4 regions of the Nonomuraea sp. MTCD27 genome follow, and region 1 is predicted to be linked to each of the others. Evidence: riboswitches for the same ligand, from Rfam matches in the RefSeq annotation. Region 1 holds a riboswitch; each other region holds the start of a gene.
The links. A riboswitch is a leader RNA that binds a small molecule or an ion and turns the genes downstream of it on or off. The one in region 1 is predicted to bind cyclic di-AMP.
Positions count from the first base shown of each region.

Region 2: another riboswitch for cyclic di-AMP. It lies ahead of ACBJ59_RS18315 (C40 family peptidase); the one in region 1 lies ahead of ACBJ59_RS14550 (NlpC/P60 family protein).
Region 3: another riboswitch for cyclic di-AMP. It lies ahead of ACBJ59_RS43630 (glycoside hydrolase family 25 protein); the one in region 1 lies ahead of ACBJ59_RS14550 (NlpC/P60 family protein).
Region 4: another riboswitch for cyclic di-AMP. It lies ahead of ACBJ59_RS05890 (C40 family peptidase); the one in region 1 lies ahead of ACBJ59_RS14550 (NlpC/P60 family protein).

Region 1 covers NZ_JBGNUW010000004.1:493,381-500,562, forward strand. Annotated here, with positions in the region: gene lysX (bifunctional lysylphosphatidylglycerol synthetase/lysine--tRNA ligase LysX) at 38-1,519, shown strand; gene ACBJ59_RS14540 (cytochrome P450) at 1,516-2,715, opposite strand; gene ACBJ59_RS14545 (LuxR C-terminal-related transcriptional regulator) at 2,900-3,112, shown strand; gene ACBJ59_RS14550 (NlpC/P60 family protein) at 3,133-4,176, opposite strand; cyclic di-AMP (ydaO/yuaA leader) riboswitch at 4,182-4,331, opposite strand; gene ACBJ59_RS14555 (amino-acid N-acetyltransferase) at 4,609-5,178, shown strand; gene ACBJ59_RS14560 (RDD family protein) at 5,264-6,760, shown strand; gene ACBJ59_RS14565 (RDD family protein) at 6,871-7,182, shown strand, end outside.
Region 2 covers NZ_JBGNUW010000005.1:523,502-530,683, forward strand. Annotated here, with positions in the region: gene ACBJ59_RS18305 (branched-chain amino acid aminotransferase) at 23-1,120, opposite strand; gene ACBJ59_RS18310 (3-isopropylmalate dehydrogenase) at 1,370-2,416, opposite strand; cyclic di-AMP (ydaO/yuaA leader) riboswitch at 2,516-2,657, shown strand; gene ACBJ59_RS18315 (C40 family peptidase) at 2,856-3,260, shown strand; gene ACBJ59_RS18320 (SSI family serine proteinase inhibitor) at 3,333-3,722, opposite strand; gene ACBJ59_RS18325 (hypothetical protein) at 4,143-4,265, shown strand; gene serA (phosphoglycerate dehydrogenase) at 4,693-6,282, opposite strand; gene ACBJ59_RS18335 (hypothetical protein) at 6,524-7,182, shown strand, end outside.
Region 3 covers NZ_JBGNUW010000019.1:35,461-42,642, reverse strand. Annotated here, with positions in the region: gene ACBJ59_RS43660 (PQQ-dependent sugar dehydrogenase) at 1-640, shown strand, start outside; gene ACBJ59_RS43655 (hypothetical protein) at 859-1,332, shown strand; gene ACBJ59_RS43650 (O-methyltransferase) at 1,360-1,944, opposite strand; gene ACBJ59_RS43645 (TetR/AcrR family transcriptional regulator) at 1,960-2,556, opposite strand; gene ACBJ59_RS43640 (NAD-dependent epimerase/dehydratase family protein) at 2,625-3,548, shown strand; gene ACBJ59_RS43635 (CHAP domain-containing protein) at 3,654-4,289, opposite strand; cyclic di-AMP (ydaO/yuaA leader) riboswitch at 4,302-4,452, opposite strand; cyclic di-AMP (ydaO/yuaA leader) riboswitch at 4,876-5,020, shown strand; gene ACBJ59_RS43630 (glycoside hydrolase family 25 protein) at 5,033-5,797, shown strand; gene ACBJ59_RS43625 (fibronectin type III domain-containing protein) at 6,050-7,182, opposite strand, start outside.
Region 4 covers NZ_JBGNUW010000002.1:295,100-302,281, reverse strand. Annotated here, with positions in the region: gene ACBJ59_RS05900 (M48 family metallopeptidase) at 1-1,118, opposite strand, end outside; gene ACBJ59_RS05895 (hypothetical protein) at 1,130-1,993, opposite strand; gene ACBJ59_RS05890 (C40 family peptidase) at 2,092-2,613, opposite strand; cyclic di-AMP (ydaO/yuaA leader) riboswitch at 2,687-2,851, opposite strand; gene ACBJ59_RS05885 (NlpC/P60 family protein) at 3,296-4,198, opposite strand; gene ACBJ59_RS05880 (NYN domain-containing protein) at 4,356-5,678, opposite strand; gene ACBJ59_RS05875 (phosphotransferase family protein) at 5,823-6,899, shown strand; gene ACBJ59_RS05870 (response regulator) at 6,881-7,182, opposite strand, start outside.

The sequences.
Region 1 (7,182 bases):
CCCTTGCAGTTCGCCATATCCCCTACCCTTTGATGTTGTGAGCGACGAACTTCCCGAGCAGATGCGCATCCGGAGGGAGAAGCTCGACCGCCTTCGCAGCGAGGGCGTCGATCCTTACCCGGTGAATTTCCCACGCACGGCGACCAACGCCGAGGTCAGGGAGAAATACCAGGGCCTGGAGCCCGACACCGCCACCGGCGACACGGTCGCGGTCGCGGGGCGCGTCATGCTCAACCGCGTGGGCGGCAAGCTCTGCTTCGCCACGCTCCGCGACGGCGGCGCCGACCTGCAGGTCATGATCTCGCTCGACAAGGTGGGCGAGGAGTCCCTGGCCCGCTGGAAGCGCGACGTCGACCTGGGCGACCACGTGGGCGTGCGCGGCGAGGTCATCACCTCCCGCCGGGGCGAGCTGTCGATCCTGGCCGAGAGCTGGGAGATCACCGCCAAGTGCCTGCGCCCGCTGCCGGAGAAGCACGTCGGCCTCACCGACCCCGAGGCGCGAGTGCGCCAGCGTTACGTCGACCTCATCGTCAACGACGAGGCCAGGAAGATGGCGCGGGTCCGCAGCGCCACGGTGCGCGCGGTGCGCGACTTCTGGCACGAGGAGGGCTACCTCGAGGTCGAGACGCCGATGCTGCAGCCGATCCACGGCGGCGCCACGGCCCGGCCGTTCAAGACCCACATCAACGCCTACGACATGGAGCTCTACCTCCGCATCGCGATCGAGCTCTACCTCAAGCGGCTCGTGGTCGGCGGCATCGAGAAGGTCTTCGAGATCAACCGCAACTTCCGTAACGAGGGCGCGGACTCCACGCACAACCCCGAGTTCACCATGGTCGAGGCCTACGGCACCTACCTCGACTACAACGGCATCGCGGACCTGACCCAGCGGATGTACCAGAAGGCCGTCATGGCCGCCCTGGGCACCTCTGTGGTCGTGCACGAGGGCACCGAGATCGACCTCGGCATCGCCGAGTGGCCCCGCGTCACCCTCTACGACGCGGTCTCGCAGGCCGTGGGCGAGCACATCACCACCTCCACCACCCTGGAGGAGCTCCGCAAGCTGGCCGACCATCGCGAGATCCACTGGGACCCGAAGTGGGGCTCGGGCAAGCTCGTGCAGGAGCTGTTCGAGGCGCTCGTCGAGCACACGCTCGTCCAGCCCACGTTCGTCATGGACTACCCGCTGGAGACCTCGCCGCTGGCCCGCACCCACCGCGACGACCCGCTGCTGACGGAGAAGTGGGACCTCATCGGCTTCGGCACCGAGCTGGGCACCGGCTACTCCGAGCTCAACGACCCGATCGAGCAGCGCCGCCGCCTGGTCGAGCAGTCCCTCCTGGCCGCCGGGGGCGACCTGGAGGCGATGCAGCTCGACGAGGACTTCCTGCAGTCGCTCGAATACGCGATGCCGCCGACGGGTGGCATGGGGGCGGGCATCGACCGGATGATCATGGCCTTCACCGGCCGCAACATCCGCGAGACCATCCTGTTCCCGCTGGTCAAGCCCACCCACTAGGGCCGGGGCAGGCGCACCGGCAGCGCGGCCAGGCCGCGTAGCACCACGTTCTCCTTGTACGGCGGCGCCGGGTCGGCCAGCTCCAGCTTGGGCGCCGCCGCGGCCAGGGCGGACAGCGCGATCTCGCCCTCCATCCTGGCCAGCGTGGCGCCGAGGCAGAAGTGGATGCCGAGCCCGAACGCGAGGTGCCGCCCGGGCTCCCGGGTGACGTCGAAGCGGTCGGGATCGGGAAAGGCCGCCGGGTCGCGATTGGCCGCGCCTATCACCGCCATCACGAGGGTGCCCTTGGGCACCGGCACGCCGGCCAGCTCCACGTCCTCCATCGCGAGCCTGGAGGTGAGCTGGACCGGCGGGTCGTACCTGAGCACCTCCTCGACCACCTGCTTGGGCCGCTCCGCGGCGTGCGCCAGCAGGCCGTGCCGGGCCAGGTGCAGCACCCCGTTGCCGATGAGGTTGACGGTGGTCTCGTGCCCGGCCACGAGCAGCAGCACGCAGGTGGCCAGCAGCTCGCCCTCGGTCAGCTCCCGTACTTGCGTCAGGGCGCTCAGGAGGTCGTCCCCGGGGCGCTCGCGCCGGATCGCGGAGAGCTCGCGGAAGTAGTCGCGAAACTCCCTTCTGGCGCGCCCGGTTTCCGATACGAGGTCGTCTGTAAGCATCGGGTCAAGGCCGCGAGCCAGGATCTCGCTCCAGCCGCGGAAGCGCTCCTCGTCCTCCGGAGGCACCCCGAGCATCTCGCTGATGACCATGACCGGCAGCGGGTACGCCAGGCCGGACACGAGATCGGCCTCCTCGGGCAACCCGGCGACCAGCTCGGCGGTGATCGCCTCGATCCGCGGGCGCAGCCGTTCCAGCATGCGCGGGGTGAAGGCCCTGCTCACCAGGGCACGCAGCCTGGTGTGGTCGGGCGGGTCCAGCCACAGGAACGATTCGACGGGCTGACCTGGGTTGTTCCGGTTCGCCTCGGCGGAGCCGCGGCCGAAACGCGGGTCGCGCAGCAGCACCGTACAGAGCTCGTGGGTGGTGGCGACGAGCAGCCCGCCGCGCGTGCGGAAGAGAGGCCCGCGCGCGCTCATCTCGCGATAACGGGCGTACGGATCGCGCAGGAACCCTTTGTCGAACGGGTCGAAACCCAGGACGTCCGCCGCGCTCATCGACGCCGGATCCGGAGCTGGGGAAGGCTCGACGAGATCACTCATCGGGCGACGATCGGTGCCGACATATCGCGAGTACGTCACATATTTCGGATCATGTCAATAGTGCTCGTCAAGGGTGGAGATTGTCATGCTTGACGACCTTTCCAGGATGCGTTTACCGTCTGCGAGGAGCAACTTTGGCCGGGTCGATCGGTCCAAGTTCTGCTGTTGGGGGGGAGGGCTCCCGATGGATGTGCTCACTGAAGGTGTTGAGCTGAGCCATGCGGACCTTGCGTTGCTGGCGGAGCTGGCCAAGGGGGTCACGGTCGACCGGGTGGGGAGACGACTGGATATCAGCGGGCGGACGGTACGCCGGAGGTTGCGGGGCATCTGCGACCGCATCGGCGTGGCCACGGCGATCGAGGCGGTGGCCTGGGCTGCCCGCCGCCAGTTGATCTAGCGGCGGGCGGTGCCCGGGGCTCAGTCGGCGATGCGGACGGCGCCGGCGAACGGCCGCCGGGCGATCGAGGCGATGCGGACGACGTCACCGGTCTGCGGCGCGTGCACCATCATGCCGCCGCCGAGGTAGATGCCCACGTGGTGCAGGTCGTTGTAGAAGAAGACCAGGTCACCCGGCCGCAGCTCCTCGCGGGAGATGTGCCTGCCGGCGGTCCACTGGCTGCCCGTGTAGTGCGGCAGGGAGATGCCCACCTGCTGGTAGGCCGCCATGACCAGGCCCGAGCAGTCGTAGGAGTTCGGGCCTTCTGCGCCCCAGACGTACGGCTTGAGCTGCTGCGTGAGCGCCCACCGGGCGGCCTGCGCCGCCTTGCCGCCGCCGATGATCGGCAGGTTCACGCGCACCGCCCGCGTGCCGGGCCGGCCGGCCTCGCCCAGCGCCCGCTGGAACAGGTTGCTCTCGACCTTGGTGACCAGCTTGGTGATCTTGTCGCGCTTGGTGTCGAGCTCGGAGACGAGCTCCTGGACCTCCTCGATGCGCGTCTTGGCGCCGGCCCTGGCGCGCTCGGCGGCCTCCCTGGCCCTGGCGACCTGGTTGACCTCCTCGCCCTGCTGCTGTTCGAGCACGTACGTGGTGGCGGCGCGGTCGAGGAAGGTGTCGGGATCCTCGGAGGTGGCGAACGCCAGCGCCTTGCCCAGGCCGCCGGTGATGTAGGCGTTCTCGGCTAGCAGGGCGGCCTTGGCGCGCTTGGCCTCGAGATCGGCCTCACTGGTCGCCAGCGTCTTCTGCGCGGCCTCGGAGGCCTTCTTGGCGGTCTTGAGCTTCTCCCGCTGGCCGTTGTACTCCTCGGACAGCGTCTCGATCTCCGTGTGCATCTTCTCGACCTGCTTGGCCAGGTCCTGGAGCGACGGTTTGGGGTCCGCGGACGCCGAACCGACGGGGATGGCTATCAGCAGCGCGGCGATTGTGACACTTACCACACCGAAGCGGCGCGGTCGCCGGGCCCGTTCCGGAGGGCGGGCGTGCTTGCCCGCCGCCTTCCCCCCACGGTTGAGCGTGAGCTCCACCAACCAGCTCCTCTCATAGACGCCTACCGGGTTAGCTGACGGGTTCGGGCCGGAGCAGCCCTACCGAATGATTCGGATTCACCCCAGTGGTGGCGTCGGGTGACGCCACCGGCGGGTCCCCGGCTCCCCTCGCGGGGATTGGGCGTGTCCCCCTCGTCGCGATACGCGGGGAACATCGTCGCAGGACACTAATGCACTCCGGGTTCGTGCTCAACCAGAACTGCCGAGTCTGTAGAGGTTTCACAACCGAAGGGTCACAAGGTGATCTCGTGCACGCTCGTGCAGAACCGACTTTATGTCCTGTTTGCCGTCGATGGGGCCGAATGCAGAGATCCGCGGGGTGCGTGCCCGCATGGCAACGGGATGTAACAGGATGAGCCCAGAGATGGGAGTTAGGGCTGAGCCGTAATGACATCTGTACTCTGGAGAGCCATGGAGCAGGTGGCCGAACTGACAGTGCCCGAGACCGCGGTGGTGGTCCGGCGTGCCCGCACGCCCGACGTGCGGACGGTCAGGCGCCTGGTGGACACCTACGCGGGCGCGGGACCGCGGCTCCTGGAGAAGGCCACGGTGACCCTGTACGAGGACGTACAGGAGTTCTGGGTGGCCGAGCTGGGCGGACAGGTGGTCGGCTGCGGCGCACTCCACGTGCTCTGGGAGGACCTCGCCGAGGTCCGCACCGTTGCCGTGGACCCCGAGTGCCGGGGGATGGGCGTCGGCCATCGGATCGTCTCAGCTCTCATACAGCAGGCGAAGGATCTGGGTCTGCGGCGTGTATTCTGCCTGACTTTTGAGGTCGACTTCTTCGCGAGGCATGGCTTTCGCCCGATTCAGGGCACACCGGTCTCCCCTGAGGTGTACGCCGAACTGCTGGCCTCGTACGACGAGGGTGTGGCGGAGTTCCTCGACCTGGAACACGTCAAACCGAACACCCTGGGCAACACCCGCATGCTGCTCCATCTGACATCGGGTGACGCGGACCTTGACCAGATGGAAAGGTGATTGTTGATACCTATGTCGATACGTTGGGCAGCACAGGCATGTGTCCTGACACGTGCCACATGCGCACTCGAAGCGAGGTGACACGGTGAGCACCGGACAGCCGCCGTATCCACAGGACGAATCCGGCGAAAATTCTGCGCCTGCCACCCCCTACGGGCAGCAGAACACGGGCCGCCACCCCGGCGAGCCCGATCCCGACGTCACTGTGGTCGGCTACCGGGCGGACGATGCCTACGGGCAGCAGCCCCAGTACGGCCAGCAAGGCTATGGCCAGCAGCAGGGCTACGGCCAGCAACCTCAGTACGGCCAGCAGCAGGGCTACGGCCAGCAGCAGCCGCAATATGGCCAGCAGGGCTACGGACAGCAACAGCCGTCCCAGCCCGGCTACGGCCAGCAGGGCTATGACCAGCAGCAGGGCTACGGTCAGCAGCAACAGCCGGCCCAGCCCGACTACGGTCAGCAGGGCTACGGCCAGCAGCAGGGCTACGGTCAGCAGCCGCAGTCGGGCCAGCAGCCGCAGTACGGTCAGCAGCAGGGTTACGGCCAGCAGGGCTACGGGCAGCAGCAGCCGTCCCAGCCCGACTACGGCCAGCAGGGTTACGGCCAGCAGCAACAGCCGTCCCAGCCGTCCCAGCCGTCCCAGCCCGACTATGGCCAGCAGGGCTACGGCCAGCAACCGTCCCAGCCTGACTACGGCCAGCAGCAGGGCTACGGCCAGCAGCCGCAGTCGGGCCAGCAGCCGCAGTACGGTCAGCAGCAGGGTTACGGCCAGCAGGGCTATGGACAGCAGCAGCCGTCCCAGCCCGACTACGGTCAGCAGGGTTACGGTCAGCAGCAGGGCTACGGCCAGCAGCCCCAGTCCCAGCCTGACTACGGTCAGCAGCAGGGTTACGGGCAGCAGCAGCAGTCCCAACCCGGCTACGCCCAGCCCGGCTACGGCCAGCAGCAGTACGGCGACCAGCAGCAGTACGGCCAGGCCTACGGGCAGCAGCCCCAGGCTTACGGCCAGGGCGGTTACGGGCAGCAGCCCGGTTACGGCCAGCCCTACGGCCAGCCGGTCGGCGTCCAGCCGCCCGGGGCGCCGGCGCCGCTGGCGGAGTGGTGGCAGCGGCTGGTGGCCAGGATCATCGACGGTGTCATCTTCGGCATCGTGCTGTTCCTGGTGCAGTTGGTCCTCACCCCGCTCTATCCCTCCTACAGCTCCATCACCGGGATCACCAGCGGCCTCACCTTCGGGCTTTTGTACTACCTCGTGGTCTCGATCGTCGCGACCCTGATCTACGTCGCCTACGACTTCCTCCTGGTCAAGATGAAGGGCCAGACGGTCGGCAAGATGGTGATGGGCATCAAGGTCGTCCAGATCGGCGGGCACGTGCAGCCGGAGGGCCTGCCGACCGACGTGTCGCTCAAGCGGGCGCTCGTGACGGTGGGCGGCTACATCCTCTACTGGGTGCCTCTGCTCGGCCCCCTGCTCGCCGCTGTGATCTACGCCCTCAATGGTGCATCGCAGCTCTGGGACAAGCCGCTGCACCTGACCTTCGCGGACAAGTTCGCGAAGACCGTGGTGGTGAAGATCAAGTAGTCCTCCGCACACACAAAACAGGGGCCGGCTTCCCGCCGGCCCCTGTGTTTTGTCCACGTGCCCGTACCAGAATGGAGATCCAAGCCGACGATGACGCGAGGTGGGAAGTTATGGCCGGGACGGTCCCGCGGCCGGACGCGCCGCCCGCGGAATGGTGGGAACGGCTCGCCGCCCGGTTGATTGAAGCACTCGTCTTCGGGGTCTTCTATTACATTCTGTTCATCGCGCTGTGGGGCATCTTCCGAACTGTCGGGATGATGGAGGTGTTCGAGGGGCGGCTCCCGGGCGTGTTCGCGTGGCTGGTGGCCGGGCTGGGTTATGCGGGCTACGACTGGTGGGCGCATTCCCGGTACGGGCGGACGTTCGGTAAGGCGATCATGAGGATTCGCCTGGCGCCGGGTGACCTGCCGTCCCGCGCACTG
Region 2 (7,182 bases), on a different contig from region 1:
CTGCCGCCCCGAGGGAACACGATCAGACGATCTTGTGGATCCAGTTGTGGGCGTCGGGGCGGGCGCCGTACTGGATGCCCACCAGCTCCTCGCGCACCCGCATGGTGACCGGGCCGGGCGTGCCGTCGGCGACGGTCCAGGAGCGGTCGGCGCCCTTCACCACGCCCACCGGCGTCACGACGGCGGCCGTGCCGCACGCGAACACCTCCGTGAGCTCGCCCGACTCGCACGCGGACTGCCACTCGTCCACCGAGACGAGGCGCTCCTCGGTCTCCAGGCCCAGGTCGCCGGCCAGCTCCAGGATGGACTCCCTGGTGATGCCGGGCAGCAGCGTGCCGGTGAGCTCGGGGGTGACGAGCTTGTTGCCGAAGACGAAGAACAGGTTCATCCCGCCCATCTCCTCGACGTACTTGTGCTCGCCCGCGTCCAGCCACACCACCTGGTCGCAGCCGTTCTCCACCGCCTGCCGCTGCGCGACGAACGCCGCGGCGTAGTTGCCGCCGCACTTGGCGAAGCCGGTGCCGCCCGGGGCGGCCCGCGTGTACTCGGTGGACAGCCAGACGGAGACGGGCTTGATCCCGCCGGTGAAGTAGGAGGCCGCCGGCGAGGCGATGACCATGTACTTGTACGTCTTCGACGGGTAGTTGACCCCGAGCCCCGCCTGGGTGGCGATCATGAAGGGGCGCAGGTAGAGGCTGTGACCCTCGGTGGTGGGCACCCACTCCTTGTCGGTCTCGACGAGGAGCTCGAGCGAGTCGACGAACGTCTCCTCGGGCAGCTCGGGCATGGCCATGCGCAGCGCCGAGCGGTTGAAGCGGGAGGCGTTCGCGTACGGGCGGAACGTCACGATCGAGCCGCTGATCTGGCGGTAGGCCTTCAGGCCCTCGAACAGCTCCTGCGCGTAGTGGAAGACCGAGGTGGCCGGGTCGAGCGAGAGCGGCCCGTACGGCATGAGTCGGGCGTCGTGCCAGCCCTGCCCCTCGGTGTAGTCGATCGAGATCATGTGATCCGTGAAGGTCTGCCCGAAACCGGGGTTCGCCAGTACCTGCTCCCGCTCGGCCGCGGTGCGAGCGTGGTCGGATAGCTGCACGTCGAAGCTGAGCTTCTGAGCGATGGTCATGACGGAGGTCCTTCTCTCTGCGATCTACCGAAATCTACCGGAATCTGCCCACTGTCTGCGGATCTGCGAGCCGGTGGCGGTGAGCGGCCGTGGCCGGGAGGGCAGTCCGTACTTCCTATTGTCTCGCCATATGGGATGGCAAGCGGCCAATGGGGGTGATAAGCCCATTCCACGACCGGAACGCGGACGCGAAAAAGCGCCTGGCGAGTCCTCTCGGACCGCCAGGCGCTGTTTCGGGGCTAGGCGGTCCTAGCCGGATACTCGCGCGGTGATGTCGTCGCCGATCTCGGTCGTGGTGCGGCCGGCCCAGCCGGCGAGGCGCTCCACGATGTCGTCGGCGACCGCCTGCTCGACCCTGGCCGCCTCGGCGTGCAGGCCCAGGTGGTCGAGGAGCATGGCGACGGACAGGATGGTCGCGGTGGGGTCGGCCTTGCCCTGGCCGGCGATGTCGGGCGCGCTGCCGTGGACCGGCTCGAACATGCTGGGCGTGGTCCGCTCAGGGTTGATGTTGCCGCTGGCGGCCAGGCCGATGCCGCCCGCGACGGCCGCGCCGAGGTCGGTGATGATGTCGCCGAACAGGTTGTCGGTGACGACCACGTCGAAGCGCTCCGGCTGGGTGACGAAGAACATCGAGGCCGCGTCGATGTGGCTGTAGTCGGTGGTGACCTCGGGGTATTCCTCGGCCACCCGGTTGACCGTGCGCTGCCACAGGTCGCCGGCGTAGGTGAGGACGTTGGTCTTGTGGACGAGGGTCAGCTTCCTGCGCGGCCGCGACTTGGCCTTCTCGAACGCGTAACGCACCACGCGCTCGACACCGTGGGCGGTGTTGAGCGACTCCTGGGTGGCGATCTCGTGCGGCGTGCCGCGCCGCATGGTGCCACCGGTGCCGGCGTAGAGGCCCTCGGTGCCCTCGCGGACGACGATCATGTCGATGTCCTCGGCGGGCGTGTCGGCCAGCGGGGTCTCGACCCCGGGGAACAGCTTGACCGGCCGCAGGTTGACGTAGTGGTCGAACTCGAACCGGAGCCGCAGCAGCAGGTCGCGCTCAAGGACGCCCGGCGGCACGCTGGGGTCGCCGATGGCGCCGAGCAGGATCGCGTCGTAGCCGCGCAGCTCGTCGAGCACCGCGTCCGGCAGCGTCTCGCCGGTGCGGTGATAGCGTGCGGCGCCCAGGTCGTAGTGCGTGGGCTCGATCTTCGTGCCTACGGCCTCCAGGACCTTGAGTCCTTCGGCCACGACCTCGGTGCCGATGCCATCCCCGGGGATGACGGCCAAGCGGATGTTACGCGACTCCATGGGCGGTACCTTACCGGCTCGTCTCGTCTGACGAACACATCATCTCATTTTTCGGACGTCCGGTTTTGAGGCATTTGCGACCTTTTGACCGTTTCGTTAGAGTCCGTCTGGCCTAATCCACGCAGCCGCTGCGTGGAGCCGGGGACCCAACTTTCCCCCAGGGGCGAATCGGCACCGCCGTAGGGCCGTCTTCCAGGCCCGAGCCCGTCAGCTAACCCGGTCGGCCGCATGGAAGGACAGTGTTCTGTCTCGCATCGCCATTGCCCTGGCGGCCGGTGTCGCCGGGCTCATCCTGGCCACCCCAGCCGCCCAGGCCGCCACCGACGGACCCCGGGCCACCACGGACAAAGACACCACCACCCTGACCGGCGCCGAGATCAAGCGCATCCAGGAGGCGCAGGCCCCCACGCCCGCCTGGAAGATCGCCCTCGACTACGCCATGGACAAACGCGGCACCCCGTACGTCTGGGGCGGGACCAGCAGGAGCGGGTACGACTGCTCCGGGCTCATGCTCAGGTCCTACGAAGCCGCGGGCATCGAACTGCCGCGCACCGCCCGCGAACAGTACGGGGCATTTTCCAGGAAAATCGCATGGAACGATCTAGAGCCCGGTGACCTGGTGTTCTTCAGCAACCTGGGTCACGTGGGGATGATCTCGAAGCCCGGCTACATGGTGCATGCGCCGCGCACGGGCGACGTCGTGAAGGAGGAGAAGCTTTCGACCTGGCGCAGACAGGCGTTCGTGGGAGCGGTCCGGCCGGATCCCAAGGGCGTGCGCCAGTGGACCGAGGTGCTGAAGCAGCGCCGGTCCTCCGCCCCGGCCACGCTCACCGCCACCCTCTGAGAAGCCGAGAGCGGCCCCGCGAGCCCGGGGCCGCTCTCTTTCAGGTCGCCTCAGGGGCTCTCTTCCAGGTCGTCAGGGCACGATCGGGGCGGCCAGGCGCTCCACGAAGCAGGGGTTCGGGTACTGCTCGGCGAGGTCCAGCGGCTCGCCGTGGAAATGACCGTGGATCTGGACATCGACGGGGTCGAAGATCCGCGGGCACGGGACGTCCGGGCGGAACCGGATCTGGTCGAGGTCACCGCCGATCTCGCGCAGCCTGTCGCAGGCGGCGAACGGGTCGGGGTGGTTACCGTCGTCCGGGTCGCAGATCAGGACCCAGCGCTGGGCCACACCACCGTGGTACTTGGTGATGGTCAGCTCGGCCGCCTGCGCGTGGGCGGGAGCGGCGAGCAGGGCCGCGGTGGCCAGCGCGGGGACGGCGACGGCGACGGCGCGGCGGATCGCGGTCAGGGAAGCGTGCATGGGGGGAACCTCCTCATGGAATGGATACGCAGCGCGACGCTACCAGCACTCTCCGTATCCACAACGGCAGGTGTCCGTACCCCCTGTCCCAGGCGTAGCGTGGCGGCGGATCGACCACGACTTCACCGGGACGGGCATCGGACCCGGCGGCGCCAGGCCGTGGCGCTCAGCCGCCGTCGGTCAGCTGGTACGACGTGGGCTACTCGGAGGTCATCGAGCTGCGCGACAGGCTGTTCCCCGGGCGCGCAGGCCACGCCACGATCGGGTCATCGGTCACCGATCTGGCGTGGCTGGAGCGGGTCCCCGGCGACGCTCCCGCGCTGGTGGTCACCGAGGGCCTGCTCTACTACCTCGACCCGGCCGAGGGCGCCGCGCTGCCGCGGGCGATCGTGGAGCGCTTCCCGGGCCGGGCCTGTGGCGGTGAGCGCGTTCGACCTCGACGGATTCGACCGCCTGTCGATCACGCACCGCATCTCGGCCTGGATCGTCGGCGCCCTGCCGGCGATGAGGCGGACGGCCGTGTTCTACCGGCTGGAGTTCTGAGGGGCGCCGCCGTTGTCGCGGCGGTCCAGCGCGGTCTGGACGGCCTCGGCCGCCTCGTCGTCGTGGTCTTCGGCACGGTTCCAGGCATACATCTCGTACATGGGATTCATCTCTTCTCGCGGGCGCGTTCCAGAATTCCTGAAGGGGGAAGCCGGACTCCGGTCGCGAATCCGACCGGGCCTGATCTCGTGGTCCGGGTCACGGACCGGACGAAGGGACTTAGTGGCCGACGCCAACGCCGCTCTCCGCGGCGGGTCGTCGACCTGCCCTAACAGGCCCCGCCGCGGCAGGTAATGAGTACGAGAACCTGGCGCATTACCCGTCACAGTACCCGAGCATGCTGCTTGGATGTCCTACTATCTCGCATCGTGAGACGCAAGGGGGCCGTCACCCAAGACGGGTGACGGCCCCCGGCCGGTGTGGGAGGTCAGTCCTCCAGGTCCACCGAACGGCCGCTCTCGGCGCCGATCTCGGCCCCGATCTGCTCGACGACCTCGGCGGGGATGGCGGAGTCGACGGTCAGCGCGATGAGCGCCTTGCCGCCCTTGACGTCACGGGCCACCTGCATCGAGGCGATGTTGATGTTGTGCTCGCCGAGCAGCCTGCCCACCACGCCGACGATGCCGGGACGGTCGGTGTAGGTGTAGAAGCACAGGTGGGCCGTCGGCTCGATCTCCATCTCGTAGCCGTTGACCTCGACGATCTTGGTGATCTGGCGCGGCCCGGAGAGCGTGCCGGAGACCGAGACCGTACGGCCGTCGGCGAGCACGCCGCGCACGGTCACCACGTTGCGCCAGTCGGGGCTCTCGGAGCTGGTCACCAGCTCGACGGTGATGCCGCGGTCCTTGGCCAGCAGCGGGGCGTTGACGTAGGTGACCTGCTCCTCGATCACGTCGGCGAACACGCCCTTGAGGGCGGCCAGCTCGATCACCCGCACGTCCTGGGAGGCGATCTCGCCGCGCACCTCGACGTCGAGCTTGGTGGCGACCTCGCCGGCCAGCGCGGTGAAGACCCGGCCGAGCTTCTCGGCCAGCGGCAGGCCCGGCTTGACGTCCTCGGCGACCGCCCCGCCCTGGACGTTGACGGCGTCGGGCACGAACTCGCCCGCCAGCGCCAGCTTCACGCTCCGCGCGACCTGGGTGCCGGCCTTCTCCTGGGCCTCGTGCGTGGAGGCGCCCAGGTGCGGCGTGGCGACGACCTGGTCCAGCTCGAACAGCGGGCTGTCGGTGCACGGCTCCTTGGCGAACACGTCCAGGCCGGCTCCCGCGACCCGGCCCTCCTTGATCGCCGAGTAGAGCGCGCCCTCGTCCACGATCCCGCCGCGCGCGACGTTGACGATCCGGACGGACGGCTTGACCTGGTGCAGCTCCCGGTCGCCGATGAGCCCGAGCGTCTCCTTGGACTTGGGCAGGTGAACGGTGATGAAGTCGGCCTGCTTGAGCACCTCTTCGAGGCTGAGCAGCTTGACGCCCATCTGCGCGGCGCGGGCCGGCGGCAGGTAGGGGTCGTAGGCGATCAGCTCGACGCCGAACGGCTGCAGCCGCTGCGCCACGAGCTGGCCGATCTTGCCCAGGCCCAGGATGCCGACGACCTTCTCGTCGAGCTCGACACCGGTGTACTTGGAGCGCTTCCACTCCCCGTTCTTCAGCGCGGCGTGGGCCTGGGCCGTGTTGCGGGCGCTGGCCAGGATGAGGGCGATGGTCTGCTCGGCGGCGCTGGTGATGTTGGAGGTCGGCGCGTTGACGACCATGACACCGGCCTTGGTGGCCGCCTCGACGTCGACGTTGTCGAGGCCGACGCCGGCGCGCGCGACCACGCGCAGCTTGGGCGCCGCGGCGATGGCCTCGGCGTCGACCTGCGTGGCCGAGCGGACGATCAGCGCGTCCACCTCGGCGAGGGCGGGCAGCAGCTGGGAACGGTCGGCGCCGTCGGTGTGGCGGACCTCGAAATCAGCTCCGAGTACGGCGAGGCCAGCCTCGGACAGCTCCTCTGCGACCAGAACGACGGGCTTGTTCACTGGTGTGGATCCTTAAGGCACGGCGGGCTTGGGGGGGACACGTCCACGGATCCCCCCGGCGGTCCCACTGAGTCTATCCGGCGCTTGTGAACGCGTTCACGAGGGACTCACGATGTGAGACGAGGACCGCCGTACCCAGCGCTCGGCAAACTCATCCACTCTGCGCACATCTTTGTCTTGATCGGGAGATTTATTCGCCATTAGCCTGATAAGCCGTGGCCGACTACCTATGGTTCGTCATATGAGCATCGGGAATCCTGCGCTTGCCGACGTGCTCGCTCAGCATGGCACGCCGCACCGCCTGCTGGGCGCTCTTGCCGACGGTGGAGTCCTGGTGGCAGTGCGACCAGATCGTTCCGTCGTCCTGGGGACGACCCAGGCCGGTGACCGGGTGCTGCTCGGATACACCGGCCCCGCTACCTATGCCAGGCACCGCGGCAGCCATTCCCTGTCGGCCTGCGACGCCGACACCATCCTGGACATCCAGCGCGTCACCGGGGTGCGCGAGATCGTGATCGACGCGGCCGGACCAGCCGCCGCGGCCGTGCCGATCGACGATCTGCAGCGCTTCCTCACCACGACGCGCACGGGGCCCACGCCCGTCCTGTCGGGGGCGGTGCCCGCCGCCTACGCGACGGGGGCGATGGCCACCGTGTCGCGCGGTGCCGCGCTGGCCCAGGTGGCTCCCCCGGCTCCGGAGGCTCCCACGTTCCCCTGGGTGCCCGCGCCCAGGCCGCATCTGTCGGGGCCGATGCAGCAGGTGGACCCGGGCTACCGGCGGTGCACGCATCCGATCCTGCCCGCGCTGCGGCAGGCGATCGCGTACCTGCTCATGGACTTCCCGCTCGTGCACCACGTCTGGATCTCCGAGGCCCGCACGGCCTCCGGGGCGCCGGGGAT
Region 3 (7,182 bases), on a different contig from region 1:
CCAGTGCCGCTCCGGCGCCGCGTACACCAAGCCGGTCTTCACCTACTCCCCGCACACCGGCGGCTGCGCGGTCATCGGCGGGCAGGTGTACCACGGCGAGCAGTTCGCCCACCTGGTCGGCGGCACCTACATCGCCACCGACTACTGCTACTCCACCGTGTGGGCGCTGCGCGCGAACGGCGCCGGCGGCTACGACCAGGCCGAGATCGGCCAGACGCCCACGCAGGTCACCGCGTTCGGCGCCACGCCGGAGGGCGAGCTCTACGTCGTCAACGACCTTCCCGGCGGCCTGCACCGCATCACGTTCGAACACGCCAAACCGACCTGCCGGATCGCGTACACCACGCAGACCTGGGGTGGCGGGATGACCGTCGACCTCACCATCACCAACACCGGCAGCACGCCGATCAACGGCTGGACGCTGAGGTTCCCCCTCGCCCGGGGGCAGAGCGTCATCTCGGACTGGAACACCGACCTCACCCAGAGCGGTGACATGATCACCGCCGTCAACGCCACCCACAACGGCGCCATCGCCCCCGGCGGCAGCGTCACCATGGGCTACCTCGCCCGCCACACGGGCGACGCGTCCCTGCCGAGCCGGTTCTCCCTCAACCGGGACGCCTGCGCCGTCAACCGCTGAACCTCAGGAAGCCACCGAGCACGAGGAGGGCCGCCGCCACGCTCGCGGCGGCCCTCCTCGGACGCGTCGGGGTCACCCGGGGAGCGCATTCCTGTCACAGCTCGCCGACCTGTCCTGTCCAGAGGGGTGTAATCACGCGACGACGGCAAGGAGTGCATCATGGACACCCGCGCGTACCTCTTGGGCGAGACCTCCTGATGCATGCCATCCTCCACACGGTGGGGATATCGGTCGGCTGCGCCCTGGCCCTGGCCCCGGCGCTGCTGCCCTTCGCCCGGCCCGCCAGGAGATGGCCGCACGTCGTCATGGCGCTCGGCATGGCGCTCGGGCACCTGGGCGGCCTGTTCCTCCCCGCCGGGGTGCTCGCCCTGCTGACCGCCGGCTGGCTCTGCGGCTCACCCTCGCGCCGCGCGGAAACCGGTCACCACATCCAGGACTTCGTGGTCATGTCCCTCCTCCTGGTGCTGACGGCGTTCGACGACCCCACGCCCGCCGGCACCTCCTCACCGGCGCACTCCCACGGGGGCGGAGCGCTGACCGCGGTGGCCCTGGTCATCGGAGTGGCCTGGACCTGCGCCCGGCTCATCCACCTTCTCCCCGGGCGGAGCCCGGACCGCAGGACGCTCAGCCAGAACGCGTGCTCGGCCGGAATGGCGGCCAGCATGGCCTTCATGACCGCGCTGGCCCTCTGACGCGCGGGCGGACGTACGCGGCGCCCCTCAGCGTCGTAGCGCGACCAGTTCGCCCTTGCCGACGTTGATCGTGGTGACCGTCAGGCCGGGCTCCTGCCGGAGCAGGTCGTGCAGGGGGGCGATCTCCTCGGGGTGGGACAGGGCGTTGTCGGCCACGAGGATGCCGCCCCGGCGCAGGACGCGATACGGATGGGGCCACCAGGACGGGTACTCGGGGCGTTCGGCGTCGAGGAAGAGCAGGTCCACCGCCCCGTCGGGCAGGTCCGCGAGGACGGCGCCGCCGTCGGCGACCCGGAACTCCACATGGTCGGCCAAGCCCGCCTCGGCAGTCGTGCGCCGGGCGTGGGCCTGGGCCTCGGCGTCGGTGTCGAGGCTGAGGACGTGACCGCCTGCGGAGCGGGCCGCGTCGGCCAGCCACAGCGTGGACACGCCGCGGGAGGTGCCGATCTCCACGATGTCGCGCGCGTCGATGCTCTGGGCCAGGAACCAGAGGAACTCCCCGGCGTCGGGCTCCAGCACCCGCCACCGGTCCAGCCTGTCCTGCTGGGCGGCGTCGTGCCGGGCCGCGGTCTCGTTCAGGTCATCGATGATCTTCCGTACCGTCGCGTCCACGGGTAGGAGTCTGCCCTACCGCTCGCGGAGGCCGCGCACCATGGTGGCGAAGGCGTCGGTCCAGTGACGGAGGGACTCGTCGGGGTCGCCGAGGGCGCCGCGCAGGTCGAGGCTGCACAGCCCGTGCGCCAGGGCGTTGAGCCGGACGGCGAGGTCGTGGGGCTCGGCGGGGGCGAAGGCGCCTTCCCGCACGCAGCGGGCGACGGCGGCGATGAGGGTGTCGAAGGTGGGCTGGATCCGGGCGGCGGCCTCGGCGTCGGGCTGGAACCCGGGGATCGGCCGGCCGAACATGAGCTCGTAGAGGTGGGGGTTGGCCAGGGCGTTGGCGCGGTAGGCGTGGCCGAGCGCGAGGAGGTCGGCGACCGGGTCCTCGGTGCGGGGCACGGCTTCGAACGCCTGGGCCAGACGCTCGAAGCCGGCCAGGAACATCTCGCGGACGAGGCCCGCCTTGTCGCCGAAGAGCTGGTAGACGGCCATGGTGGACACGCCTGCCTGCTGTGCGACGCGGCGGGTGGTCAGCGCGGCCGGGCCCTCGGAGGCCAGGAGCCGGCCGGCGGCGTCGACGAGCTCATGGCGAAGCTCCTGGTGGTCGCGCTTTCTCGGTCTTGCCATAGTGGCCAGCTTATCATAACGTTGTTATATAACAACGGTTTGAAACCCCTTCGGAAGGGACCAGCACCATGTCCGACCTGCATGTCGTCCTTGGCGCGACCGGCGCGATCGGCTCGGCCGTCGTCGCCGAGCTCACCGCCCGGGGCCACCGGGTCCGCGCCGTCAGCCGGAGCGCGAACCCCGGCCCCCACGAGCTGCGGGCCGACGTCACCACCACCGAGGGCGCCATCGCCGCCTGCCAGGGTGCCGCCGTGGTGTACCAGTGCGCGCAACCGAACTACGCAAGCTGGGCCGCGGAGTTCCCCGATTTCACCAGGACGGTCCTCGCCGGGGTGGAGGCCGCCGGTGCGAAGCTGGTCATGGCCGACAACCTGTACGTCTACGGCCCCGTGACCGGCCCCATGACCGAAGACCTGCCGTACGCCGCCACCAATCCCAAAGGCCGCGCCCGCATCGAGGTCGACGACCTGATCCTCGACGCCCACCGGGCCGGGCGCATCCGCGCCACCCTCGGACGGGCCTCCGACTACTACGGCCCCGGAGGCGTCAACACCGTCATCGGCCCGACCGTCTTCGCCGCCGCCCTGGCCGGCAAGACCGCCCGCTGGGTCGGCGACCTCGACCAGCCGCACACCATCGCCTACCTGCCCGACACCGCCGCCGGGTTGGTCACCCTCGGCGAGCGCGCCGAGGCGGACGGGCGCGCCTGGCACCTGCCCGCCGCCGAGCCCATCACCGGCCGCGCCTTCCTCGACCTCGTGTGGGCCGCGGCCGGCGGCACGCCGAAGAGCGCCGGGCTCGGGCGGGGGATGCAGCGCCTCGTCGGGCTGTTCCACCCCATGGTCCGCGAGTTCGGGGAGACCTGGTACCAGCGGGACCGGCCGTTCGTCTCCGACGACTCGGCCTTCCGGAAGGCGTTCGGACCGGTCGACGTCACCCCGCACCCGGCGGGCGTGGCCGCGACGCTCGACTGGTATCGGCAGCACGCGTAGCCCGCTCTCCCGGAGCGAACACAACGGGTGGCGCAGGATCTCTCCTGCACCACCCGTTGTCCCTTGACCATCGCACCTGGCAAGGAGCGTGCGGCCTGCCTGGGATCAGGCCTTGTACTGGGGGTAGCCGTAGCCGACGACCTGGGACTTGGGCCGGATGCGCTGCTCGACCTTGCCGTTGCCGGTGTTGCCCTCGATCGTGGTGATCGTGCCGTTGCCGTTGTCCTGCTTGACCAGGCCCACGTGGTCGATGCCCGTGGTGCTCTTGCCGTTCCAGTCGAAGAAGACGACGGCGCCGGGCTTGGCGGTCGTGCCCCAGTGCTGGTTGGTCTGGAACCACTTGGCATAGGTGACGGTGTAGGCGTCCCAGCCCATGCTGGGGCGGACGCCGGCCTTCTCGCCGACCCAGGAGACGAACATGGCGCACCACGGAGCGTTGGCGTAGGCCCGCACACTCCCGCCATCACGGGTGATGGTCTCCTGCGCCCGGGGCGAGGACATGTACCAGCTGTGGAACGGGGTGCCACCGCCCGCGGCGTTCTCGGCCACGCCGATCTGCGACTCGGCGACCTTCAGCACCGACTGCGCGGACACCTGACCCGCGGACTTCTGCGCCTGGGAGTCGTCGGCGGCGAAGGCCGGACCGGCGGCGAGAACGGCACCGGCCGCCACGGCCGCCCCGACGGCGAACCGGGTGAGGCTCGCGGGCTTCAGGGCACGGGAAAGGGTGTACTTGGCCATTACTTGGATTGCTCCTCGCTTCCATGCCGCCTACCGGGTTAGCTGACGGGTTCGGGCGTGGAAGTGCCCTACGGAGCGCTCGGATCAGAGCGCGCCGATTCACCCCGGAAAAAAAGGTGGGTCCCCGGTTCCGCTGCATTCACGGATTCGGCGGGCCGCGTCACACATCCCTGCACGTCCGTGCTGGTGAGACGCGGTCTCGACAAATGAACGGCGTCACGCGACAAGTGCTTGTCGGCAGGTCGTACGCCTTGAGTCCTCAAAGGTAAGCGAATCGCATAGAAAGATGCAAGCCGGGCCCTGGGAAAGGCAACAGGATCCCCTGTGACATAGGCGATCGCGACACAATTCTTTACCCAAGCAGCATGGTGGACGGGGTTTAGGAGGGCAAAAGAGGTCGCATCACGAGTATCACAAGTCACAGCCGTTCCGGACCGGCGACCAGGGCGGCGCCGGAAACTTTACCCAGCCCCGGAAACCCTTGCCGGCGCGGCTTTTCGGGCTCGTTCCCGCCGACGAACATGGGGCTTCGCTTTGCCATACTTGCTCCCACTTTAGGGAGATCTGTACCTTTACTGGGCGCGGTCCGCCGCGCCCGCCGAATCCGCGACCCCGCGGAGCCGGGGATCCACTCTTCGGGGTGAATCGGACGCCGGCCCGAGCCGCGCCCGTAGGGGCGACTTCCAGTCCCGAACCCGTCAGCTAACCCGGTAGGCGGCATGGAAGAAGGAGTCGACATCCCCATGCTCAAGCCTCAGCTTGCCGCGATCGTCAGGAACCGCCGCCCCGCCGAGCTCTTCGCGCTGGCCGTCGGAGGCGTGATCCTGGCCGCGACCACCGCCGTCACCGGCGCGACCGGTACGGTGCTCGCCTCGCCCACCGGTCACGGCACCACCGTGCAGGCGACCCAGCACAGGACCCAGCAGCTCACGTACGGCCTGGACATCTCCAACTACGAGCCCCAGTACGACTGGGCCGCCAGCCCCGCCCAGTTCGGCATCATCAAGGCCACCGAGGGCACCGGCTTCCGCGACGCCTCGTTCGCCCGGCACTGGCGTGAGCTGGGCGACAAGGGCATCGTGCGCGGCGCGTACCACTTCGGGCACCCCGGCAACGACCCCATCGCCGAGGCCGAGCACTTCCTGTCCGTGGTGAACGCCCAGCCCGCCAAGGCCGGGGACCTGCTGGTCCTGGACCTGGAGACGACCGACGACAGGTCCGTCGCCCAGGTGAACGCGTGGGCCAAGGCGTGGCTGTCACACGTGAAGGCCAGGACCGGGATCACCCCGATGTTCTACAGCGGCTGGAACTTCGCCGACACGTACGGCAAGGGCCTGGCCGAATATCCCCTGTGGGTCGCTCACTACAGCCGGGCCAAGGGCGCGCTCACCCCGCCCGCCGACTGGAAGTCCTGGACCATCCACCAGTACACCGACTCCCCCATCGATCAGAACGTCTCCGCGCTGACCCCCGGCCAGCTGCGCGACCTGGGCAGGCACGCCGCCTGACCGGCGCGTGCCCTCCCGGCCGCCCTGCCGCCCGGGAGGGCACGCGCCGCAGAGCAAGCACCGCAGAGCAAGCGCCGCAGGACGTGTGCCGCAGGACGACTCGCCGCCGCGACGAAGAGCAGGGCGGCGGTGGCGAGCGAGGCCGGGGCGGGGCCGGGCAGCGCGTCGCCGCGAACGGTGCGCCGGCCCGCTGAGACGGTCGGGGCTGCCGGAAGGCCGGGAGCGGCAGCCCGATCCCGGCCTCCCGGTGAGTCACTCGAAGGTGAGTGAGTCGATGGTGACGGTGCTGTTGCCGCCGTACCAGAAGCCCATCGCGAGCTGTCCGGGGGACGCGCGGTTGATCCCGTTCGCGGACATCGGAAGCCTGATGTCCTTGTACGCGGTGGTGATGGCCGGACGGCCGCCGCCGTCGAGCGTGAAGTCGCCGAACGCCTTGGTCACCCCGCCGAGGCCGAGGTGGAAGTGGGCCTGCTCGCCCCCTGCCGCGCCCTTGATCCGGACGACGAGATGGGTGTACGCGGACAGGTCGGTGTACACGTCGCTGCCGAACCAGCCGCAGTTGTCGTACCGCAGGCTGAGCGCCCCGCCGGGCACGGCGCCGGAGCCGCCGCCGTTGAGGAAGCAGTTGCCGCCGGTCCACCTGCCGAGGTCGTTGCGGGCCGCGGACGGGTACGCCGGGTTGCCGTCGAAGTCGTCCACGACCAGGCCCGCGGACGTCGCCGGAAGGGTGACGACGGTGACGGGCGCCGACGCGGCGGAGGTGTTTCCCGCGGCGTCGTACGCCCTGACGGTGTAGGTGTAGGAGGTCGCGGGGTTCAGCCCGGTCTCGGTGAAGGAGGTCGTCGCCGACGTCCCGACCTGGGTGGCGCCGCGGTGGATGCGGTATCCGGCCACGCCGACGTCGTCCGTGGCCGCCGTCCAGGACAGGGTGACCGAGCTCGCGGTGCGTGACGGGGAGGTCAGCCCGGTGGGCGTGGTCGGCGCCGTGGTGTCCTGGCCGCCGCCGCTGCCGACGGTGACCGGGCCGAGGCCGAGCCAGCCGTCGGCGCCCTGGGTGGCGTTGGCGAAGCGGAGCTTCTTGGCGTTCGAGGAGACGGTCTCCAGCGGGTTCTTCACCCGGAGGACCCACTGGTAGCCACCGTTGGGGACGCCGGAGAGGTTGACGCCGGCCTGGAAGTACTGCGGGTGGCCGTAGTCCAGATAGGTCGGGTCCGAGCCCACACCCCAGTCGGGGAACGCGCGGATCTTGAGCGGCATGACCGTGCGGAGGTCCCAGGACGTGTCGAAGGTCCTGACCACGGTCCCGGCGCTGTTCTTGAGGCCGAGGGTGACCGTCCACGGGTAGTAGAACGGTGCCACGCCGTTGTTCCTGATCCGTACGCCCA
Region 4 (7,182 bases), on a different contig from region 1:
GACACGTACGCGTTGAGCGCCGTCGTCCTGCGCGAGGCGTCGGCCACCAGCACGTCCTCGACCGGCACGCCGTCCCGCTCGGCCATGTCGAGCAGCTTCGTCCGCAGCGCGCCCTGCGGCATGGAGGTGAAGTCGTTGAACATCGGCTCGAACACCACCGGGTACACGAACGACGCCACCACCGTCAGCGCGAACGCCCCCACCGCGGCGGGGATCCACCACCGCCGCACCTTGCGGGCCAGCGCCACCAGGGCCGTCAGCATCACGCAGAGCAGGAACACCTCCACGCCCAGGTTCTTCAGCCGGTCGCCCGCCCAGCCGGCCCAGTCCTGGGTGGACAGGCCGTAGTCGCGCATGATCGTCTCGAACCAGACGCCCAGCGGCCACCTGACCAGCTCGACGATCGCGGTGATGACCACGACGCCGAGGATCACCCGCAGCCACCAGGGGCCCTTGAGCCACCCCACCGCCCTGGCCCCGAGCGGGGTGGCGAGCAGGAGCCCGGCGAAGACGATCGTGAGCGCGAGCGACAGGTAGCTCGGCAGGCTCGTGGCCGCGTCGAACGCCTCCGCCCTGGCGATCTGGGCGGCGGTGAAGTCGCGGGCCGGATCGGGCGGCCCGCCGGTCAGCACGTGCCACGGAGTGGTGAAGGCGGTCACCGCCAGGATCACGACGCCGAGGAGCACCAGCGCGACGGCGGCCTGCCGCCTCAGCCCGCTCTCCCCGGCGGGCGGCCCTCCGTTCACGGGCGTCTCCCCACCGTCTCGTGTCCACGCTCGGGCTCCGGCTCGGGTCCGGGCCCCAGGCTCGCCCGGCACCGCCTCTCCGGCACCCTGGAGGACCGTCTCAGGAGCCGCCCCACGAGCCGCCCCACGAGCCGCCCCACGAGCCGCCCCACTGGCCGCCTCACCCGCCGCCTCACTGGCCAGTTCCCCGGCGGCCGCCCCGCCGCCGTGTCCGGCCGTCCCCGCCGCCGTGGCCGCACCCTCCGGCGGCCCGGCGCCCGGCTGCCCGGCGCCCGGCTGCCCGGCGGCCACGGCGGCCATCGCGCCGTCCGGTGCGCCGTCCGGGGGCTCGTCCTGCCGTGCCGCGTCGTCCTCGTCCTGCCGTTCGCTCATCTGCCTCCCCTTCACACGAGCTGATCCCGCACGTATTCGCGCCACCGTGCCGTCAGCGTGGCGACGGAGAGCCCCAGTGAGGCGAGTGCCCGGTCGAGGCCGGCCGCCTGAGCTTCACGGTAGAGCCTCACCAGGGTCCCTTCACCGAACCGGTCAGCCAGGAAGCGACACGCCAGCCAGGCCTCCTGGTAAGCCCGCGCCAGCCGGTCGGGGGCCCGCCCGTCGGCCGCGAAAGCCGCAGGTGCCGGCAAAGCGTTCGGCAGGCGCCCGGCGCGGACCTCGGCGGCCAGCTCGGCGGCGGCCGTCGCCACGGGGAGCCCGGCGTCGCGGTAGCCGACGTAGTCGGCGAAGCCCTCGTAGAGCCAGACGGGGAGGTGGTCGGTGCCGGCGGCGACGTGGGTGAGCTCGTGGGCGAGCACCACGTCCCTGCCGGTGGGATTGAGGGTGGCGAAGAGCTCGGGTACGACGATCACCCGCCCGCGGTCGGCCACCGCGGCCAGGCCGTCCAGCCGCTCCACGCCGGCCAGCCGGGCGGCCTCGCGGGCGGAGTCAGGGACGACGACCAGGGGGCGTACCGGCCTGCCGAGCACGGCCGAGACCCGCAGCCCGGCCCGATCGGCGAGCCGCGCCATCTCGTCGAGCGAGCCCGCGCCCTGACCGCCCTGGCCGACCCGACCCTGACCGACCTGACCGACATAGCTGACATGACCAACATGGGCGACGACAACGGACCGGCCGCCGCGCCGGACGACCGTGCGGCCGCCGGGCCACAGGTCGAGGATCCCCGAGGGGAGGACCGGGGGTTCGGGGCCACCGGCGAGGGCGAGGAGCAGCAGGCCGGCCACCGCGGCTCGTCGGCTCACCTGCTCGGACACGATGCCCGATCGTAGCCCCACCACATGAGTGCTCCCGCGGACGCGCGAGAGCCCCGCCCGAATCCAGGAAGGTCTCCAGGAATCCGGACGGGGCTTCTTCACATGCCGGGACGGACCGCGCCGACGAATGACGACTTACGCCATCCGCCCAGCTTGTCGATGCGCACCCGTTCGCCTGTCCGTGGCGAGTGGATCATCTTGCCCTTGCCGACGTACATGCCCACGTGGCCGAGCCCGCTGAAGAACATCAGGTCACCCGGCTGGAGGTTCCGCCAGGAGATCCTGCTCTTGATGCGGGCGAACTGGCTGCTCGCCACGCGCGGGAGCGTCACCCCGGCCCTCTTCCAGGCGAACTGGACGAGTCCGGAGCAGTCAAACGAACCAGGTCCTGTGCCACCGTAACGGTACGGGTCACCGATCTGATCCTTGGCCACGGCGACGGCCTTGCGGGCCTTCGCTTTCTGCCGAGCGATCCTGGCCGCCCGTCGCTGGGCTGCCGTGGCCGACGTCGACGTCTTGGCGGTGGTCTCCGCCTTCGCCGTCTCAGCGGCCGATTCGCTCGTCGTCGCCGCCTGAGCCGTTGGGGCAGGGAGGATCAGACCTCCGGCCGTCACGGTCATCGTGAGCGCTACGCCGCTCAGGGCAAGGCGGGACAGGCGGGGGTTCTGCAGGGAGGTAGACAGGATTTCTCCTTGTGTCTTCCACGAACGCCTACCGGGTTAGCTGACGGATTCGGGCCTGGAAGTCGCCCTACGGCGCGATGACGCGCCGATTCACCCCTGATCCCTGGGGAAACGTGGGATCGCTGGGTCCCCGGCTCCGTGCCTCCTGGCTGCACGGACTCGGCAGGTCGTCACCCCGATTGATTGCGATATGCAGATATCTGGGGATATCGGGGACGACCGGCGGATTCTTTTCTGTCTCGCATCGGGAGGGACCGATGCGGGTTCGCGGTGTCATGGCTTGTTCACCGCGACGACGCCAGAAGCTACGCCGAAAGGTCAAGGATCGGCAAAGCGGGAGTCAGGTTGTAAAGATCAGACAGCAGGGCCAGTAAGGAAGGAAACCCCTGCTGGAACACCAGGTTCCGTTATCCAAATGTGACCCTGCTCACACTTCTGACAGCCCGCGCTTGTCAGGCGTCGTTTGTCGCGTTTGTCACATTTTTCGCAGGAATTGACGGCCGTTTCGCGCCGTGGGAACGCTCCCGCCCCGGATCGCACGCCGGCAGACGCCACCTACTATGTGGCATCGTAGAAGCGGATGTGAGGCCGAAATCCGGTCGGGCGGGAGCCGAAAATGTTACGGGCGGACCGCGCCGACCAGGGAGCGGCCGTACGCGGAGAGCGCGACGACCTTCACGACGTCGCCCGTCTGCGGCGCGTGGACGATCTGCCCGTTGCCCGCGTAAATGCTGACGTGGCCCAGGCCCTCGCTGAAGATGAGGTCACCGGGCTGCAGGGAGTCGAGGTCCACCTTGCGGCTCGCGCCCCACGCCCACTGCTGCCACGTCGTACGCGGCAGCGTGACGCCGGCCGCCGCCCAGGCCGCCTGGGTCAGGCCCGAGCAGTCGTACCCGCGCGGCCCCGTCCCGCCGTAGATGTACGGCTTGCCCACCTGCGCGTACGCGAACCGCAGCACCGCCGCCGCGCTCCCCGAGGCCGGGCCCGTGTACTTGATGCCCGTGCTGTTCGGGTTGCCGGGGTTGTAGGCACCCAGCTTGTCCAGCAGCTTCTTCTGGTCGACGATCAGCTTGCGGATCTCCGAGCGCTCCTTCTCGACCGCGTCGCGCTCCTTGTCCGCCTCCTCGAGGGCCTCCTGCGCCTTGTCGCGCTCGACCTTCAGCCCGCGGTTCTCCCGGTCGAACGCCGCCAGCTTCTCCGCGCGCTCCTGCGCGAGCTGACCCGCGACGGCCAGCCCCGACAGCGTGCTCTGGGGGTCGTCCGAGGTCATGATCCCGGGCCAGGAGGTGACGTCCTCACCGAGCTGGTAGCTGTCGACGGCCATGCCGATCACCTGCGCGCGCAGGTCCGCGACCGTCTCCAGCTTGCGCTTGTAGCTGTCGTTCAGCTTGGTGAAGGTGCTCTTGGCCTTCTTGTAGCGCTCGTTCGCCGTGTTGAACCGGTCGACGACCTTGTCAGCCTTGTCGTTGAGCTTCTCGAGCTTGGCCTTGGCCTGGCCGAGAGTGGGTTTGGGATCAGCCATCGCCGCTCCCATCGGGCACATCACCAGCCCGAACGCGAGACCCGCGGCCACCGGCACCCGGCCAAACCTCACAGTGTCGCCTCCCAGGGATTACATCTGGGGCGAAATAGTACAGAAGTGGCGGGTGGGGTCTGCCCCAAACGCACCAATTCGTAATCTAGGCGCGGCCCAGTCTGCGCAGCAGCAGACCTGACGGAACCGGTCTGGCACCCATGCGCCTGACCGACTCGGCGACCTCGCGGTCCGACGACACCACGGCGATGGCCCGGCCGGGCGGCTCGGCGCGTACGAGCTGGCGGATGAGGTCGTCGGCGATCTCCCCCGGCGCGCTGAACAGCACCCGCACCCCGCGCGGCGCGACCACCTGCACGGGGACGTTGAGCTCCGCCCCGTCGAACACCACGGTGACCTCGACCCTGGTCTGCGCCACCAGCCCGCCCAGCGCGGTCATGAGCCGGTTGCGCTGGTCGGCGAGGGTGAGGGTGCCGTAGCCGGTCTTGGTGACGTTGTAGCCGTCGATGATCAGGTGCACCTGCGGCAGCGCCAGGAGCTGGTCGAGGAGCTGCGGGTCGTCGTCGGCCAGCGCACGCGCGGGCACCCCGCGCACGCCGGGACGCTCGCCGGTGACGGCCGCGACCGAGTCGGCGGGCCGGCTGATCGTGGTCGGCAGGGCCAGCTCGCGGCGCAGCCCGGCCGAGGCGTCCTGCAGCGCGTCGAGCAGCACCCGGACGCGCGCGTCCTCGATGCTCCGGCCCTCGCGGGCGGCCCGGCGCGAGGCCTCCAGCTGCTTCTCCACGTCGGCCAGCCGCTCGCGCAGCCGCCGCAGCTCGGACTCCCCGGCGCTGCCGGCGGCCGAGGCGGCCGTCTTGGCCTCCTCCGCCGCGTGCTCCATCTCCTCGGCCCGCCGCACCGCGGCCTTGGCCCGCTCGCGGGCTTCGTGCAGCTTGCGGCGCAGGTCGGAGTTCTCCGCGCGGGCCGCCTTGATCTGCTCGCGCAGCCGGTCGGCCTCCTCCTTGGCGGCGCTCTTCTGCGCGGCGAGCTGCTCGCGCAGCCGGGTGACCGCCTCCTCGCGCTCCGAGCCCTCGGCCGCCACCGCCGACTGCTCCAGGTCGGTGCGGGCGGCTTCGATCATCTCCGCCCAGCCCGGCGGCCGGGTGAGGTAGGCCGCCGCGGCCACGAGCACCGGGTCGGCGGCGGGCGGCACGTTGCCCTCGGCCAGCGAGGTGACGAGCTCCGGCCAGCCCGCCGCCACCGACTCGGCGACCAGCTCGCGGAACTTCTTGTCGTTCTCCAGCTGCGCCGCGATCGGCGCGCTGCCCAGCTTGGCGCGCTTGCGGGGGTCGAACTTGGCGATGCCGCGCAAGGGCGGCGGTATGGAGGTGGAGGGCATCGTCCCGAGGACTTGAGAGGCCAGATCGACCACATTGAGCCGCACCTGCTCGGGAAGCGGGCGAGACAGGCCTTCACCCGCTGAACTCATCCCACTTGTCCCTTCGTGACATGCCCTTTCAGACAAGGGTACGGCTGTTGCGTACCTGACCGTAACGGCCACTCCTGTATGGACAAGCGCTTGCTAGGCGGTATACGACTGTCGAAGGGCAGATGTCCAGGCGGGAGACCCACGGTGACCGAGCAGATGCGCACCTCCACACGTGACCTGGAAGAACTGCGTCGACGCGCCACCGCCTGGCTGCGCGGCCGGGTCGGCGGAGACGCCACGGTGTCTGAGATGTCCAGGCCCTCGGGCAACGGCCTGTCGAGCGAGACCCTCTTCTTCACCGCTACGTGGAGTGGGAGCTCCTCGCGCTGCGTGGCCAGGCTCGCACCTGCGCCGGAGGCCGTTCCGGTCTTCCCTTCCTACGATCTGCGGGCCCAGTTCGAGATGATGCGGCTGGCCAGGGAAAAAGCTGGGATCCCAGCGCCCCTGGCCCTCTGGTTCGAGCCTGACCCCGAGCCGCTGGGCACCCCGTTCTTCGTCATGGAGCAGGCGGAGGGCGAGGTGCCGCCGGACGTGATGCCGTACACGTTCGGGGGCTGGCTGCACGACGCCTCCCCCGAGGACCAGCGCGGGCTGCAGGACGCGAGCGTGGGGATCCTGGCGGCGCTGCACGAAAGCGCGTTCACGCCGCGGGAGCTGGCCCCGTTCGGGCCCGCCGGGCTGCGCGCGCACGTCGACGCGCAGCGCGCCTACTACGAATGGGCGCACGGCGCGCACCGCATCCCGGTGCTGGAGCGCGCGTTCGGCTGGCTGGAGGAGCACTGGCCGGAGAATCCCGGGCCCGACGTGCTCACCTGGGGTGACTCCCGGATCGGCAACATCATGTACCAGAAGTTCCGCCCGGTCGCGGTGCTCGACTGGGAGATGGCCGCCGTGGGGCCGCGCGAGCTGGACCTGTCCTGGATGATCTTCCTGCACCGGTTCTTCCAGGACCTCACGGTCGGTGCGGGCCTGCCCGGTATGCCCGGCTTCATGCGCCGCGAGGACGTCTGCCGCACCTACCGGGAGCTGACCGGCTACGAGCCGCGCGACCTGGACTTCTACGAGATGTACGCCGCCCTCCGCCACGGCGTCATCATGGCCAGGGTCTGGCAGCGCCGGATCCATTTCGGCGAGCAGCCCATGCCGGACGACCCCGACGACCTGGTGCTGCACCGGGCCACCATCGAGCAGCTGCTGGCCGGCTACGAGCCGGCGTCGTAGACGAGCAGCGCCACCTGGACGCGGTTGTTGAGGTGGAGCTTGGTGAGGATGCGTGAGACGTGCGCCTTGACCGTGGGCACGCTCATGTAGAGCTCGCGCCCGATCTCGGCGTTCGACTTGCCCTGCCCCACGGCGGTGGCCACCTCCCGCTCGCGCTCGCTGAGCCGCCGGAGCAGCTTCCTGGCCCGTTCGGTACGCTCCCCCGCCCCGCCGTCGGACACGTGCGTGATGAGCTGCCGCGTCACCGCCGGCGACAGGATCGGCTCCCCGGCGGCCACCTTCC